2 regions of the Blautia sp. HA9023 genome follow, and region 1 is predicted to be linked to the other one. Evidence: riboswitches for the same ligand, from Rfam matches in the RefSeq annotation. Region 1 holds a riboswitch; the other holds the start of a gene.

Region 1 (8,001 bases):
GGTATGATGCTGGGATTTCTGGCTGCAAAAATCTTCCATGTGGAGTATTCCAGAACAACTGCTATAGCTATAGAGGTAGGCATGCAGAACAGTGGCCTTGCTGTCTCACTGGTAGCAGCTAATTTTGCAGCCAATCCGCTTGCAACACTTCCGGGCGCGATCTTCAGTGTATGGCACAATATTGCGGGTTCCATTTTTGCGGGGATCCGCCGTGCAGGTGCAGAAAACCTTGCAGAGCTTAAGGGGAGCAGCGAAACGGCAGAGGAATGCATACAGATGAAATAAGAAAAGAAAAAAGTATCAGGGGAGTTGTAAAATATAGCCGCAAATCGTGAAACAGAATTGACAGGGTAAAGCGGAAAAGCCTATAATATAAAGTATCATACAGGCGTGAAACATCATAAAACGGGAAGGAGAAATGAAAATGAAAAAATTTATGAAACGTTGGATGCCGCTGCTTTTAACCCTGATGGTCTGCGTGGGAACATTCTGGAGCAGTGTAGTGCCGGTATATGCATCTATGGCAGATGAGGCGATGGATTATACCATGGGAGAGACATACCGGGGCCAGCATTGGTATAGTAAATATTACAGTTTTACTCTGAAAGAAAGAACCCACATTTCTTTAAGAGCGACAACATATTCAGGCACGGTTGATTTTTACATTTATAATAGCAATGGTAAAAAGTTTCTGGATAGCGATAATGTAAAATATACGAAAAACATCACTACAGATGTATATAAAGGAACTGCTTCCCGTACATTATCTGCCGGAACATATTATCTGGAAATCTACGGATACAATAAAGAATATTATTTCACCCTCAACGCAGATAAATCAATTACCCTTGCACGTGGCAGCATCACATCTCTGAAAAGCAATAAATCCGGTCAGCTGACCGTATCCTGCAAGAGTGTTCCATATGCCATCGGATACCGTATCCAGTATTCCACAGATTATCGTTTCCGTAAAGGTGTAAAGACCATCTATTCACCGGTAAGAATTAAAACTCTGACGAAACTCTCAAAAGGAAAAAGATATTACGTAAGAGTGACTCCATATACGGTATATACGGATGGAGAACACGCCTGGGGAGCAACTTCTTATGTAAAGAGCGCAGTAGTAAAGAAATAAAAACAAAATAGAAAAATAAACTCAGCTCATTGTGGATAAATGTTTTCCGCAATGGGCTGAATGTGTATAAAGAGAGGAGCGCAGAGCGTTTATCCTGACGCTTATGTAAAATATTCCGGGGATTTTCAGGGATAATATGACAGGTTTTGTCGAAAGAAAAAGTCATAAAATGTGGAATTGTAGTTTACAAATCAGGGCATGTATACTATAATAACCACATGGGCGGAGACGTCCCATACATATGAAAACAGGGGGGCCCGCTGAAGCGAGCTGAGAGTAGACTGTGAATGTCTTGACCCATAACCTGATTTGGATAATGCCAACGTAGGGACATATGCACGAAGGAGTCTTAAAGGCACAGAAGATCAGAGAGTACAGAAGATATCAGAAGTACAGAAGATTTTCATTAAGTACGAAAGATTAAGGGCCGGTTGTTGTGATGCGTATGCGTTGCAGCAACCGGTTTTTTGCTGCATAAAACATAAAGAGTTTACGGAAAGATCCTGCGAATATCTGCCAGGAACCGAGCTTGTATAGCAGTCAGGAATCCGGCGGCAGTGACAGATTTTCCAGATCCAGATACGAAACGAAAGGAGATTTTTTTACATGAGAAATTACAGTACACAGATGGAGGCAGCCCGTAAAGGCATCATCACACCTGAGCTTGAAATCGTAGCTAAGAAGGAACGCATGACAACAGAGGAACTGCTTCCTCTGGTAGCCTCCGGTAAGGTGGCGATCTGTGCAAATAAAAATCACAAATGTATCGATCCGGAGGGCGTAGGTTCCATGCTCCGCACCAAGATCAATGTAAACCTTGGTGTATCCAGAGACTGCAAGGATTACGATGTAGAGATGCAGAAAGTTATGGAAGCTGTCAACATGGGAGCACATGCGATCATGGATCTTTCTTCCCACGGAAATACCATTCCATTTCGCCGCAAGCTGACAAGCGAGTGTCCGGCAATGATCGGAACCGTTCCGGTTTATGACTCTGTTATCCATTATCAGAGAGATCTTGACACACTGACAGCCAAAGATTTTATCGATGTGGTAAGACTTCACGCACAGGATGGTGTTGATTTCGTAACTCTTCACTGCGGAATCACAAGAAAGACGATCGATCAGATCCGTAACCATAAGAGAAAAATGAATATCGTTTCCAGAGGAGGTTCCCTTGTATTTGCATGGATGTGCATGACCGGTGAGGAGAATCCGTTCTACGAATACTATGACGAGATCCTGGATATCTGCCGTGAGTACGATGTGACGATTTCTCTTGGAGATGCCTGCCGTCCGGGATGTCTTGCGGATGCTACAGATGTATGCCAGATCGAGGAACTTGTACGTCTTGGTGAGCTGACCAAACGTGCCTGGGAAAAAGATGTCCAGGTTATGGTTGAGGGACCGGGACAATGTGCCGCTCGATCAGGTTGAGGCTAATATGAAAGTGCAGCAGTCTATCTGTCAGGGTGCACCGTTCTATGTATTAGGACCGATCGTAACAGATGTTGCACCGGGATATGATCACATCACATCTGCAATTGGCGGCGCGGTAGCTGCCATGTCCGGAGCTGCATTCCTCTGCTATGTGACACCGGCAGAGCATCTTGCACTTCCGAACCTTGAGGATGTAAAACAGGGAATCATGGCATCCAAGATCGCTGCTCATGCGGCAGATATTGCCAAGGGTGTCCGTGGGGCCCGTGAGATCGATGACAAGATGGCAGATGCCAGAAGAAAGCTCGACTGGGAGGCACAGTGGGAGTGTGCCATGGATCCGGAAACAGCGAAACGTATCTGGAACGAACGTAAGCCGGAACATGAAGATACCTGCTCCATGTGTGGTAAATTCTGTGCAGTACGAAGCATGAACAAAGCACTTGCCGGAGAGCATATCGATATCCTGTAAGGAAAAGCGAAAAATTAAGGCTTGTAATTGAAAAAAGAGTGAGTTATAATGAACTCATAAAAGAAAATTTCTTCGGGGCAGGGTGCAATTCCCTACCGGCGGTATAGTCCGCGACCCGCTTCGGCGGCTGATCTGGTGAAATTCCGGAACCGACAGTAAAGTCTGGATGAGAGAAGAACGCGCAGTATTTCATGAACGTGCTCAGTGCCCCGGGAAGAAGTTCCCGGGGCTTTTTATGTGAGGAAATATTTTTTCGTATAAAGATTTCTTGTAGAAATTTTCTTTGAATATTTCTAAAGAAGGAGAGAGAATTATGAGTGAACAGGTATTGCAGAGAGGAAATGCCGTGGAAAGGAGCAGAACAAGGACGATCGCACAGGTAGCCATGCTGGGTGCTGTGGCAGGAGTACTGATGAATCTGGAGTTTCCGATTCCGTTTCTTGCACCGTCTTTTTATCAGCTTGATTTTTCCGAGGTACCGGTTATGGTAGGAACTTTTGCCATGGGACCTGTGGCAGGTATTCTGATCGAGCTTGTGAAGATTCTCGTACATCTTGTGACCAAGGGAACCATGACTGCCGGTGTTGGTGATGTTGCCAACTTCCTGTTTGGATGTGCCTATGTGGTACCGGCCGGCCTGATCTACCGTTTCCGTCACAAAAAGAGCAGAGTACATGCAGTTGCAGGTATGGCAGCAGGAACAGTCCTGACAGCGATCCTTGCATGCTTTGTCAATGCCTTTGTATTGCTTCCGGCTTACGGTAAGGCGTTTGGAATGCCAATCGAGACCTTTATCCAGATGGGAAGTGCAGTACACAGCTCCGTAAACGGACTGCTTACCTTTGCACTGCTGATCATTGCTCCGTTTAATATTTTTAAATATGCACTGACATCTCTGATCGTATTTGTAATTTATAAGAAGATCCGTGTTGTACTGAAGGGTGACTGATCGTAAGCAGTTATCGGAAGATGACAGAGAAGATCAGGAAATAATGTCTTCGGATGAATATCTGAGGATGTGAAAAATGCCATGTAATTTAACTGCTGATGGGCAGTAAGGTTACATGGCATTTTTTATATATTACAGATGTATGCAGGTTGTGATGTCTGTTTTATATGTCCGGATTTATGGTGTTGCAGAACATCAGGCGGTCTGTTCTGCGGCTTTCATGATCCCGAGTTCACGTCTGGCAAAGACAACAGCCAATACGAAGGCGGAGGTATCTGCAATCGGTCCCGCATACATGACACCATCGATTCCGAAGAAGAACGGAAAGATGACGATCAGTGGCAGCAGGAAGAAGACCTGCCTTGTGAGTGACATGATCACACCGAGTCTGGCCTTTCCCATGGAGGTAAAAAATCCGGCAGACATAGGCTGGATCCCGTTGGCAAAGGTCATCAGCATGAAGATCCGGAGATATTTTTCCGCAAACTGAAAGTACAGGTCGCTTCCGTTTCCGAAGATGCTTACGATCTGGTGAGGGAAGAACTGGAAACAGATAAAAAATACGGTTGCGATCACAGTACATAAGGCCACGGAATAACGGTATGTCTGACGTACACGGCTGTATTTTTCGGCACCGTAGTTAAAGCCCCAGATGGGCTGGGAACCCTGGGAGATTCCGATGCAGATGGCCATAAATACCTGATTGACTTTGGAAATGATCCCTGCACAGGCGATTGGAATATCACTCCCGTAGGCGGAGAGTGCTCCGTAATGGCGAAGTGTATTGTTCATGACGATCTGCACTGCAGCAATGGCAACCTGATTGATACAGGATGCCATTCCCAGAGAAAAAATGGCAGACAGATTGCGTGCCTTAGGAATCAGCATGGAGTGGTCCAGGTACATTTTCCGGAGTCTGGAAAAATAAAAGATGATCAGAAGTCCGGATACGATCTGGCCGATCACGGTTGCCCAGGCTGCACCTTTGATGCCCCAGCCGAATCCAAAGATGAAAAGCGGGTCCAGGATGGTGTTGATGGCGGCACCGGCCAGGATGCAGGCCATGGAATAGGTAGGACTCCTGTCTGCTCGGATCAGGTGGTTGCCGCCTGTGCTTAAAACATAAAAGGGAAGTCCAATGGCGGTGATCCCTATGTAATCAATGGCATAGGGCATGACGTCCGGTGTTCCGCCGAAAAAATGAAGAAGTGGCTTCAGGAACAGAAGGACAATGACAGAGAGTATCGTACCGGAGATTATCAGCGTGGAGAGTCCGGTTCCTGCAATGGAGCTGGCTTTTTTTTCGTTTCCTGCGCCCATTTCCAGGTTGTAATTGGAGGCGCTGCCGATTCCCAGGAGCAATGCAGCAGCAGTAGAGATAATGGTTACGGGAAATGCGATGTTTGTGGCGGCGTTTCCAAGCATTCCTACGCCCTGTCCGATAAAGATCTGGTCAACGATATTGTACAGAGCGCTGACTAGCATGCTGATGATGGCGGGAATGGCGAATTTGGTGATCAGGCTGCCTACAGGGGCGGTTCCCAGAGGGTTTTCGGCCTGGGCAGCATTGGTCTGGTTTTTCAATGTTTTTTCCTTCTTTCTTGTCTACAGTAGCTGTTTGGTAATGTAATAAGTAAATTTTAAATTTTATAGCAGGGTATTTATTATAGCACTATTGTGAAGTGAGTGTAAGTATAAAAAATTGACCTTTGGTTTTGGATGGGATAAAATGTTTTTAGAAAAAATTTTCGGGAAGGAGCTTTTCAGATGGGTAAGATCAACAGTGTGAAAAAACTTACAGATAATAAGTTTGTGAATCTTTATGGGGTGGATGCGACCAGTGTACATGATACGCCGGTTTCTTATTTTGTGGCCTCCAGGGCGAAGTGTGTGGAGGATTTGAAGCTTTCTACGGGGGAGAATCATCCGGATGGGGTGATCATTTACAGTGTTTATGGAGAGAAGCGGGATAAGGTTGTGCTGATCCGTCAGTATCGGTATACGATCGGCGGATATATTTATGAGTTTCCGGCGGGGCTTGTGGAGCCTGGGGAGGATTTCCATGAGGGTGCTGTGCGTGAGATGTTTGAGGAGACCGGGTTGAAGCTGGAGCCGATCAAGGTTGCGGAGGCTTTTGAGAAGCCTTATTTTACGACGATAGGGATGACGGATGAATCCTGTGCTACGGTTTATGGGTATGCCAGTGGTGAGGTTAGTAAGGCTGCTCAGGAGGATAGTGAGGAGATCGAGGTTGTGATCGCGGACCGGGATGAGGTCAGGAGGATCTTGAAGGAGGAGAGGGTTGCGATCATGTGTGCTTATATGCTGATGCATTTTCTTGAGGATGAGGAGGTGTTTGGATTTCTTGGGGAGATTTAAACGGAGGTAGTTATATGGCGGAAGGGGACGCCAGTGAGGGGCTTCTTTCCAGGCTGGGGCTTCGTCGGGGGCTGGCTTCTAAGGTGCCGGAATTCTGCTAAAAGCGCTTCAAAAAATCTCGAACTCGCGTCTGAAGCCGCTCAAACAGCGAGATTTTTTGAAGCAACGCAGATTTCCGCCACCTAAGAATCAGCTCCCCTCCTGCAGAGTCAGCCTGGAAAGAAGCCCCTCACTGGCTGTGCATTGGCCGTGAGACGTGTTAAATCTCGTGGGGAGTGTTGCTAGTGGGGTGGTATGACGGGAGTTGGATGAGCCATCGGCGCTGCGCTGGATGGCTGGGAGGAAAGGCTGAGATTCCCTGTGGCTTGAAGAGGGGAATGGGTCATCGGCGCTGCGCTGGATGGTTGGGGGAAACGGGGAATCTGCGGTTGCGGATTCCCCGTTTTGATCAGAGCTCTGTGAGTTTTCCCAGGTCTTTGTTGTATTTGCAGTATTTGCCGTTTTCGGAGATGAATGGCTGGTAGGTGTCGGTTCGGGTGTCCTTGATGTAGACGATTCCTGTGGCGATCATTTCTACCAGGGAGAAGCGTTTGCTTAAGCTGGAGATCCAGCGGTAGGTTTTTTCGTTGCCGGAGTCTGCCATGAGGAGGTTGTAGCCGCCTGGGCAGGCTTCCAGGGTGAAGTAGACTTTCTGGGACCGGATGGAGGTGTTGAAGACCTGGCCAGTGATGTAGGTGGAGAAGTTGGTTTCTACAAATTGGCGGAAGGTGTAGAGATCGTAGATCACGCCGGTGGTCTCATCTTTGATCTTGTCGCCGCGTTCGATGCGGGCTTTCAGGAGCTTGAGGACTTCGATGGTCCAATTGATGAAGGAGATGCTGCTGTAGGTCATGCTTTCCTGAAGTTGATCGACCAGCTGTTTTGACAGGATGTTGGATTTTGATGCTTCATTAAAAAGTTCTTCGTTCATAAGGTTCCCTCCAGAATTGTATTTTTATATTGTTTTCGCTCTTTTTTGTATCTTTTATTATAAGTCTGAATTGTGCATAAATCAATAAAAAACCGTAAAATACAAAGGCAATTTATGGAAAAAGATATATGATTAACGAATATGTGCAGAAAATATCAGGCGTTTTTTTACGTTTTTCACGTCATTTTAGGATATTTATGTTCTTTTTTTATGAAATCTATTGACAGGTTTTATGAATTTAAGAGATAATTTTATTATAAAAACTGCAGCGGCCAGGAGTGCGCGGGACCGGATTCCGGTTGGGTCCGGGCTTGGCTGTCGGGCAGAGAAATGGGGAATTGATAAATGGAGAACAATGGAGAGATTAAAGTTAAGAGCTTACAGAAGGCATTGGAAATCCTGAACTGTTTTGCTGTGAAGCAGCCCCTGGGTGTAACGGAGATCAGTGAGAAGCTGGGTCTGTATAAGAGTAATGTTCATAATATCCTGGTTACGTTTACTGCTATGGAGTATCTGGTGCAGGATCCGGAGTCTGGGAAATTCCGGCTGGGTCCGGAGGTTATGATGCTGAGCCGGGCATTTCGTGAAAATCTTGATATTACGAAGATTGCTGTGCCGGTTATGCGTGAGATCGCAAATGAGGTGCAGGAACTGGT
Region 2 (8,001 bases), on a different contig from region 1:
AGTCAGACTGTACAAAAAAGCTTCCAGTGCGGACTTTTTCTCTCCCATTTTCCGGTAGCACTGTCCAAGTACAAAACAGGCATCGATCTTATTTTCCAGCCATCCGGACGGATTTTTCAGGAACTCCACCAACACAGCCTCTGCCTCCGGATATCGCTGATGATAATACAGTTCTCTCCCATAATAAAGCTGATGTCTGGGTTCCAGCTTTTCTCCTCCTGCCAGCATTTTTTCATAAATGCGGAGATTACGGTCCGGATCACCTTTTCCACATTTCCGGTGCCGGATCACCACATCTGAATAGATGATGTTTCCCTCCGGAATCACAGTTTCATGAACTGCCCCATTCCATCTGAAATTTCTGGATGTTTTCATTATCCGCTCCCGAAAATAAGAAAATGTTGTTCTCCCGCTCTGGTCAAACCCTGCCGCATATCTCCATCATTACAACATCTGTTCCGGGATCCAGAGCTTCTTTAAGACTCTTCAGTTTTTCCAGATTTTCTTCAATTCAGGACATCATCCGCATCCATCCACATCCAGTAATCGGTGCGGACTTTTTCCAGAAGAAAATTACGCGGAGCAGAAAAATCGTCACACCAGGGAAAATCATACACCAGCGACGTATACTGCTCCGCAATCTCTTTTGTTCTGTCTGAAGAACCGGTATCTGCGATCAGGATCGCATCCATTACCTGAGAAACCGGCTTCAAGATTCTCTCAAGAACTGCTTCTTCATTTTTTACGATCATACAGAGACTGAGGGAAATCATATTTCAGGATCCTTCGGATTTTTATAATATTTATGCCATTCCCATCAGTCCTATACCTTCTGTCAGTGTACAGCTTCTGCTTTCGGATAAAGCTGAGCTCATCCTCATATCACCAACTGTGGTATATCCTCTATATGTTCTGCAAGATGATCTGCCCCGTTCAGCTCCCCTCTCTCACCATATCCATACAGGCATCCTATAAATGGGCTTTTGCAGGCTCTGGCACATTCCAGATCCTGCCTCCTGTCTCCGACCACCAGATAAGGACCTGTATATTCCCGAATGATTTCCTGCACAATCTCTGTCTTTGGACGGAATCCATACGATTCGCAGTCATAAAAATGATCGAACCATCGTTCCATCCCAAATTCCTTCCAGTGCGCCTCACGATAGGAAGCTTTACAGTTGCTTAAGATCACAAGATGATATCCCCGGTTCTTCAAGGCTGTAAGCATCTCCTCTGCTCCCGGATACCACACTGCCTTATGCTTCCTGATCTGTCTGACCATCAGTTCTCCTACCATCCTGCTCGCCTGCTCTTTATAACTCTGATCCAGCTCCGGCAAAAATGTATTCCACATCTCCTTACTGTTAAATCCCAGCCAGCCGGCAATTTCCGCCGAGCCTATCTCCCGTTCTTCTGCAGCCTTCTGTTCTGTCAGCCACTGATAGGTTTCACGAAATGCCGGTTCATAGATTCCAAGGGTATGATGGATCGTTCCATCATAATCAAATATGATCGTTTTTGTCATCATTTATTTCCCTATCTATTAGAGCTGCTTCATCAGATTGACCATCTCGATCGCAGATAATGCACAGTCATAGCCTTTATTTCCCGCTTTGCTTCCTGCACGCGCAATAGCCTGCTCGATATTCTCAGTCGTGATCACTCCGAATAAGACCGGGATCCCTGTTGCAAGTTCGACCTGTGCGATCCCCTTGGCAGATTCATTGCACACCAAATCATAATGTGAAGTATCTCCACGGATGACAGCTCCCACGCAGATAACTGCATCATATTTTCCTGACTGTGCCATTTTCTGTGCTGTAAGCGGGATCTCAAATGCTCCCGGCACCCATGCTGCAGTAATATTCTCTTCTTCTACTCCATGTCTTACCAGTCCGTCGACTGCCCCTCCCAATAATTTATTCACAATGATCTCATTGAATCTCGCTGCCACGATACCAACCTTCATTCCCTCCGGTGCTACTACTTTTCCTTCTACTAAATTGATCTGTCTCATTTTTTCTTCCTCCTGCTATTTGCTGTTTTTTATAAATTTATTTCTTTAAAAATATGACCCATCTTTTCCTGTTTCGTCTTCATATATTTCCGGTCATATTTTTGTACCGGAATCTCCAGAGGTACTCTCTCATTGATCTTCAGCCCGAATTCACCAAGCCCATAGACTTTATCCGGGTTATTGGTCAGTAATCTTAATGATTTCACACCAAGGTCTGACAGTATCTGTGCCCCGACCCAGTACTCTCTGAGATCCGGTGCAAACCCTAACTTCACATTAGCCTCCACGGTATCGTATCCCTGTTCCTGAAGCGCATAAGCTTTGATCTTGTTGATCAGTCCGATTCCTCTGCCTTCCTGTCTCATATACAGAATGATCCCTCTGCCTTCCGCCTCTACCTGGCGCATCGCTGTCTGCAGCTGCAGGCCGCAGTCACATCTGAGCGATCCGAATGCATCTCCTGTCAGACACTCCGAATGTACACGGCAAAGCACATCCTCACCATCTCCTATATCACCTTTTACCAGTGCCAGATGATGTTCTCCTGTAATGTCATTGATATAGCCATACATTTTAAAATCACCGTACTGCGTTGGGAGGTTTGCAGCTGCTTCCTCCTTTACATGCTTTTCATGTATTCTTATATAATCCTGCAGATCACGGATCGTAATAAATGTAAGGTTATGCTCTTTTGCCATTTCCCATAGCTGTGATGTACGCATCATAGTGCCATCTTCTTTCATAACTTCACAGCACACGCCGCATTCCTTCAGTCCGGCAAGTCTCATAAGATCTGTTGTTGCCTCCGTATGGCCATTCCGTACCAGAACCCCGCCTTTTCTGGAAATAAGCGGAAATACATGTCCCGGTCTTCTGAAATCCTCCGGTTTTGACTGATCATCCACACACTTCATAATGGTATAGGAGCGTTCTGCCGCAGAGATACCGGTGGTTGTATCTACGTGATCCACTGCCACGGTAAATGCTGTACTGTGATTGTCCGTGTTCTCAGCAACCATCGGAGGAAAGTTCAATCTCGCCGCAAGTTCCGCACTCATCGGTGTACAGATAAGACCCTTTGCATAGGTCGCCATGAAATTAATATTTTCCCGGGTTGCAAACTCTGCCGCACATATCAGATCTCCCTCATTTTCTCTGTCCGGATCATCTGTGACCAGAACTATTTTTCCTTTCTTAAGATCCCTGAGTGCCTCTTCAATTGTGTTGTACTGATAATTTTGTGACATACTGTATATCCTCCTGTTCTAAAACCCGAATTCTTCAAGAAACTCCATCGTAATTCCGGATTCTTTTTTCTCTTCTTCATTTTTTCTGATGCCAAGCAGTTTTTCTACATATTTTCCGATCACATCATTTTCCAGATTAACCAGATCCCCCGGCACCTTTTCCAAAAGGGTGGTTTCTTCTCCTGTATGTGGAATGACCGACACCTGAAAACCAGCTTCATCAATCCTTGCAACCGTCAGGCTGATCCCATCAATACAAACGGATCCTTTTTCCACGATCAGATGCAAAATCTGTGGCGATGTCTCAATCGATACCCAGATGGCATTTTCTTCCCGGAGCATGGAACGTATCACGCCAGTCCCATCAATATGGCCGCTTACTATGTGTCCTCCGAACCTGCCGTCTGCAGCCATTGCACGTTCCAGGTTTACCTGGCTTCCGGCCTTGCAGCTTCCAAGACTGCTTCTTCTGATAGTCTCTGCCATCACATCGGCGGTAAATCCGTCCGGCTGGATCGACGTAACTGTCAGACACACACCATTCACCGCAATACTGTCACCGATCCTTGTTCCTTCCAGGACCTTCCGGGCTTTCACTGCCAGGATCCCTGATTCTCCTGTCAGCTGTATATAACGGACTTTTCCTTTCTCTTCTACGATTCCTGTAAACATGATTCCTCCTGTTTTTTCTCACACACCTGACATCTTATCCGGATGTCCTCACCAATCTGGCAGATATCTGTATATTTCAGTTCCACTGCTTCAGACGGGAATTCAACTCCGATACCTTCTACCGGTGTCTTCCCGGCCACACCGCCAAACAGCTTTGGTGCCACAAAAGCCTGTACTTCCTTTACAATTCCGGCTCGCAGGGCACTGTCATTTAACGTACCGCCTCCTTCCAGGAGAATACTGTCAATGCCTTTGCTTCCAAGATCTGTCATCAGCTTCTTAAGGTCTATCTGATTCTTTTCATCCGGACAGTAAATGGTCTCAACTCCCATGGTATGTAATATTTTTATTTTTTCTTCTGTATTTTTCTGATCTGCATAAGCCACGATCGTCCGGTACTTTTCCGCACTTTTTACGATCTGACTGTCCGGCGGGATCCTGAGCTTACTGTCGCACACAATCCTGACAGGACTTTTCCATCCTTCTACCCGGACGTTTAACATCGGATCATCTGCAAGCACAGTTCCAATGCCTGCCATAATTCCCATGTACTGATGCCGCATATGCTGTACTTCTTTTCGTGCCGCTTCTCCGGTTATCCATTTTGATGCTCCTGTCTTCGTTGCGATCTTCCCATCCAGTGTCATGGCATACTTTATCACTACATAAGGAGTCTTCATAGTAATATAATGAAAAAACACCGGATTCAGCTGATCACATTCTTCTCTCATAAAATCTTCAACTACTGTTACACCGGCTTCCCTTAACATCTGTACACCTTTTCCCGCCACTTTCGGATTCGGATCCCGGGAACCGATCACCACTTTTCTTATCTTCTGTTCAATGATCGCTTCCGTACATGGAGGTGTTTTTCCATGATGACAGCAAGGCTCAAGCGTAACATAAATCACCGCACCTTCTGCTGATTCTGTAAGAGAAGCAATAGCATTACGTTCTGCATGAAGTTCTCCATACTTTTTATGATAGCCTTCCCCGATGATCCTTCCATCTTTTACGATCACTGCCCCTACCATCGGATTGGGATTCGTCCAACCTTCTCCTTTTTTAGCCAGCTGGATCGCTCGAAGCATATATTCCTGATCCGTCATTTTTATTCCTTCTTTCTTATTCCTGTTCTTTGCCTGGTAGGCCGAGGCTTTTAGCCCTGTGCAATCGGATTCACAGACAAGTGAGTGGTATATTTATTTCGAAAACGATGTACCAGATACAAAAAAATCCTGCAGAAATATCTGCAGGGTGGAATTGATCTGTTACATCTGATCGATAAATGAATGTCTGATTTCCTACATAAAAAGCTCTGAAATGGATCACCATCTCAGAGCTCTGATACTACATTCATTCAAAAAATCAACTGTACTATCATCTTCTTCCATCCAGACTGTACTGTCGGCCCCGGAATCTCACCGGATCATGCCTCTCGGCTCGCGGGCTTTACCGCCGGTAGGGAATCTCACCCTGCCCTGAAGATATCTTTTTGTTTATTTTAATACTTTATCTGTTATTTGTAAAGCGGAATTTTTATTTTACTCATTCCATGCGGAATATTAATTACTGGCAGGCAATCGTCGTATTACTATTCTCAGGCTTTGGTTGACAAACAGGCACGCAGGCAATGACCGATGGCCAGCACACAGAGCCTGTGCCTTGGAAGATGAATTTTTTTATCTGCAGTTTACTATTGCTTTTTGGGCAGCAGCAAAATCTTTTTCTAGTACATAAATACATGTTGTTTCATTCTTATGATCAATTCCCGATGCAAAAGTATGATAAAAAATCAAGAAAAAAAGATTATTGATAAATGTTCTTTTTTTCAATCTCGTTTCGTAAAGAATATTATTTTCATTCAACGCTTGTGTTAACCGCACGAGATGATCCATATTATCAGTTTCACATAATTTAATTTTTCCATTATCCTGGGTATATTTCATAAAAATCTCCATTCCGCCGCCTTTGGCTGGCGGCACAAATAGTGAGGAATTATAAGCGGAAACAGGCGCAGGCCGTGACATTTAGGCGTTTTGAAAGTATCGATTATCTCTGTCAATGCATGAGCATACTTATTTTGATGTGGCTGGAAGAACCAGAGAATATATTTGACAGAGTGTCCAAGATATTTGGATAAAGAAAACCGATGGCTTTGACTGTTATCAATCTACACCATCGGCTTTCAAGGTTTTTAAATACTTAAATTCAGACTTATTAAAATAATATAATGAAAACTTAAGTTAATGGATTATTTACCCATCTGTTTTGCAACTTCCTCAGCGAAGTTCTCTTCTTTCTTCTCAAGACCATCGCCTGTCTCGTAGCGAACGAAGCCTTTGATCTGGATCTTAGCGCCGTTCTCTTTTGCTACCTGCTCTACGTATTTGGCAACGGACTGTTTTCCGTCCTCTGCTTTTACGTATGTCTGGTCAAGAAGGCAGATCTCTTTAAGCTCTTTCTTGATACGTCCTGTGATCATTCCCTCGATAACCTTAGCCGGTTTCTGGGACTCCTTCGGATCGTTCTGGATCTGAGCCATAAGGATCTCTTTCTCATGCTCGATGTAGTCAGCGCTTACTTCCTTGTCGCTTGTGTACTGCGGTTTCAGAGCTGCGATCTGCATAGCTACGTTCTTAGCCATCTCTTTAACAGCGTCGTTAACAACATCTGTCTCAACGTCTACAAGAACGCCGATCTTTCCACCCATATGAGTGTAGGAAGCGATGAATCCGTTCTGCTCCTCAACCTGAGCAAATCTACGGATGTTCATGTTCTCGCCGATAACTGCGATCTGAGCTGCAAGAGCCTCTTTTACAGTCTTAGTTGTATCAAGTGCCCACGGCTCAGCAAGGAAAGCCTCGATATCAGCTGCTGTTGTGTTAAGTGCCTGTGCTGCAACATCTGCAACATAGCCCTGGAACTTCTCGTTCTTTGCAACGAAGTCTGTTTCAGCATTAACCTCAACAACGACTGCTTTCTTTCCATCCTCTGTTACCAGAGTCTTGCAAAGACCCTCTGCTGCGATACGGCTTGCTTTCTTCTGTGCTGTAGCAAGACCTTTCTCACGCAGGAACTCAACTGCTTTATCCATATCACCATCTGTAGCTGTAAGAGCTTTCTTACAATCCATCATTCCGGCGCCGGTCATCTCTCTTAACTCTTTTACCTGTGCTGCTGTAATAGCCATTGTTTGTTTCCTCCTGAAATATTCTGTTTATACGAATTATTCCTCTGTAGCTGCAAACTCCTCAGACTCAGCCTCGATCTCGCCGTCTGCCTCAGCAGTTCCCTGCTTAGCCTCGATAACAGCGTCAGCCATCTTGGAAACGATGAGTTTTACTGCACGGATAGCATCGTCATTTCCCGGGATCACATAGTCAAGCTCTTCCGGATCACAGTTTGTATCGCAGATACCGATAAGCGGGATTCCAAGTGTATGAGCCTCCTGTACGCAGATTCTCTCTTTCTTAGGATCTACGATAAAGATAGCATCCGGGATTCTCTTCATCTCTTTGATTCCGCCAAGGTTCTTCTGAAGTTTAGCAAGCTCTTTGCGAAGCTCGATTACTTCTTTCTTAGGAAGTACGTCAAATGTTCCGTCAGCTTCCATTGTCTCGATCTCTTTCAGTCTTGCGATACGGCTCTGGATTGTCTTGAAGTTTGTAAGCATACCACCAAGCCATCTCTCATTTACGAAGAACTCTCCACAACGCTCTGCCTCTGTACGGATAGCATCCTGAGCCTGTTTCTTAGTTCCTACGAAAAGGATGTGTCCACCGTTGGCAACGATATCTGCTACTGCATTGTAAGCATCGTCAACCATTCCTACAGACTGCTGAAGATCGATGATATAGATACCATTTCTCTCTGTGTAGATGTACGGAGCCATTTTAGGGTTCCATCTTCTTGTCTGATGTCCGAAATGAACACCTGCCTCTAAAAGCTGCTTCATTGAAATAACGCTCATGTCTTTTCTCCTTTTTGGTTAAATTCTTCCGCACAGGTCGCCTTCTCTCTGGACCCATCCTCACACCGTAGGGCACCATCCTTATAGAATCG

The links. A riboswitch is a leader RNA that binds a small molecule or an ion and turns the genes downstream of it on or off. The one in region 1 is predicted to bind FMN.
Region 2: another riboswitch for FMN. It lies ahead of ribD (bifunctional diaminohydroxyphosphoribosylaminopyrimidine deaminase/5-amino-6-(5-phosphoribosylamino)uracil reductase RibD); the one in region 1 lies ahead of AC04Q6_RS06075 (ECF transporter S component).

What each region holds. Positions count from the first base shown of each region.
Region 1 covers NZ_JBWLUR010000006.1:421,876-429,876, reverse strand. Annotated here, with positions in the region: gene AC04Q6_RS06090 (bile acid:sodium symporter family protein) at 1-285, shown strand, start outside; gene AC04Q6_RS06085 (PPC domain-containing protein) at 425-1,135, shown strand; partial or broken gene thiC (phosphomethylpyrimidine synthase ThiC) at 1,742-3,047, shown strand; FMN riboswitch at 3,112-3,229, shown strand; gene AC04Q6_RS06075 (ECF transporter S component) at 3,361-3,996, shown strand; gene AC04Q6_RS06070 (MATE family efflux transporter) at 4,192-5,580, opposite strand; gene AC04Q6_RS06065 (NUDIX hydrolase) at 5,764-6,375, shown strand; gene AC04Q6_RS06060 (hypothetical protein) at 6,824-7,345, opposite strand; gene AC04Q6_RS06055 (IclR family transcriptional regulator) at 7,691-8,001, shown strand, end outside.
Region 2 covers NZ_JBWLUR010000003.1:77,637-85,637, reverse strand. Annotated here, with positions in the region: partial or broken gene AC04Q6_RS02455 (tetratricopeptide repeat-containing glycosyltransferase family 2 protein) at 1-773, opposite strand, end outside; gene AC04Q6_RS02450 (HAD family hydrolase) at 878-1,525, opposite strand; gene ribH (6,7-dimethyl-8-ribityllumazine synthase) at 1,544-2,017, opposite strand; gene AC04Q6_RS02440 (bifunctional 3,4-dihydroxy-2-butanone-4-phosphate synthase/GTP cyclohydrolase II) at 2,047-3,264, opposite strand; gene ribE (riboflavin synthase) at 3,283-3,936, opposite strand; gene ribD (bifunctional diaminohydroxyphosphoribosylaminopyrimidine deaminase/5-amino-6-(5-phosphoribosylamino)uracil reductase RibD) at 3,918-5,045, opposite strand; FMN riboswitch at 5,315-5,429, opposite strand; gene AC04Q6_RS02425 (hypothetical protein) at 5,619-5,885, opposite strand; gene tsf (translation elongation factor Ts) at 6,191-7,129, opposite strand; gene rpsB (30S ribosomal protein S2) at 7,166-7,909, opposite strand.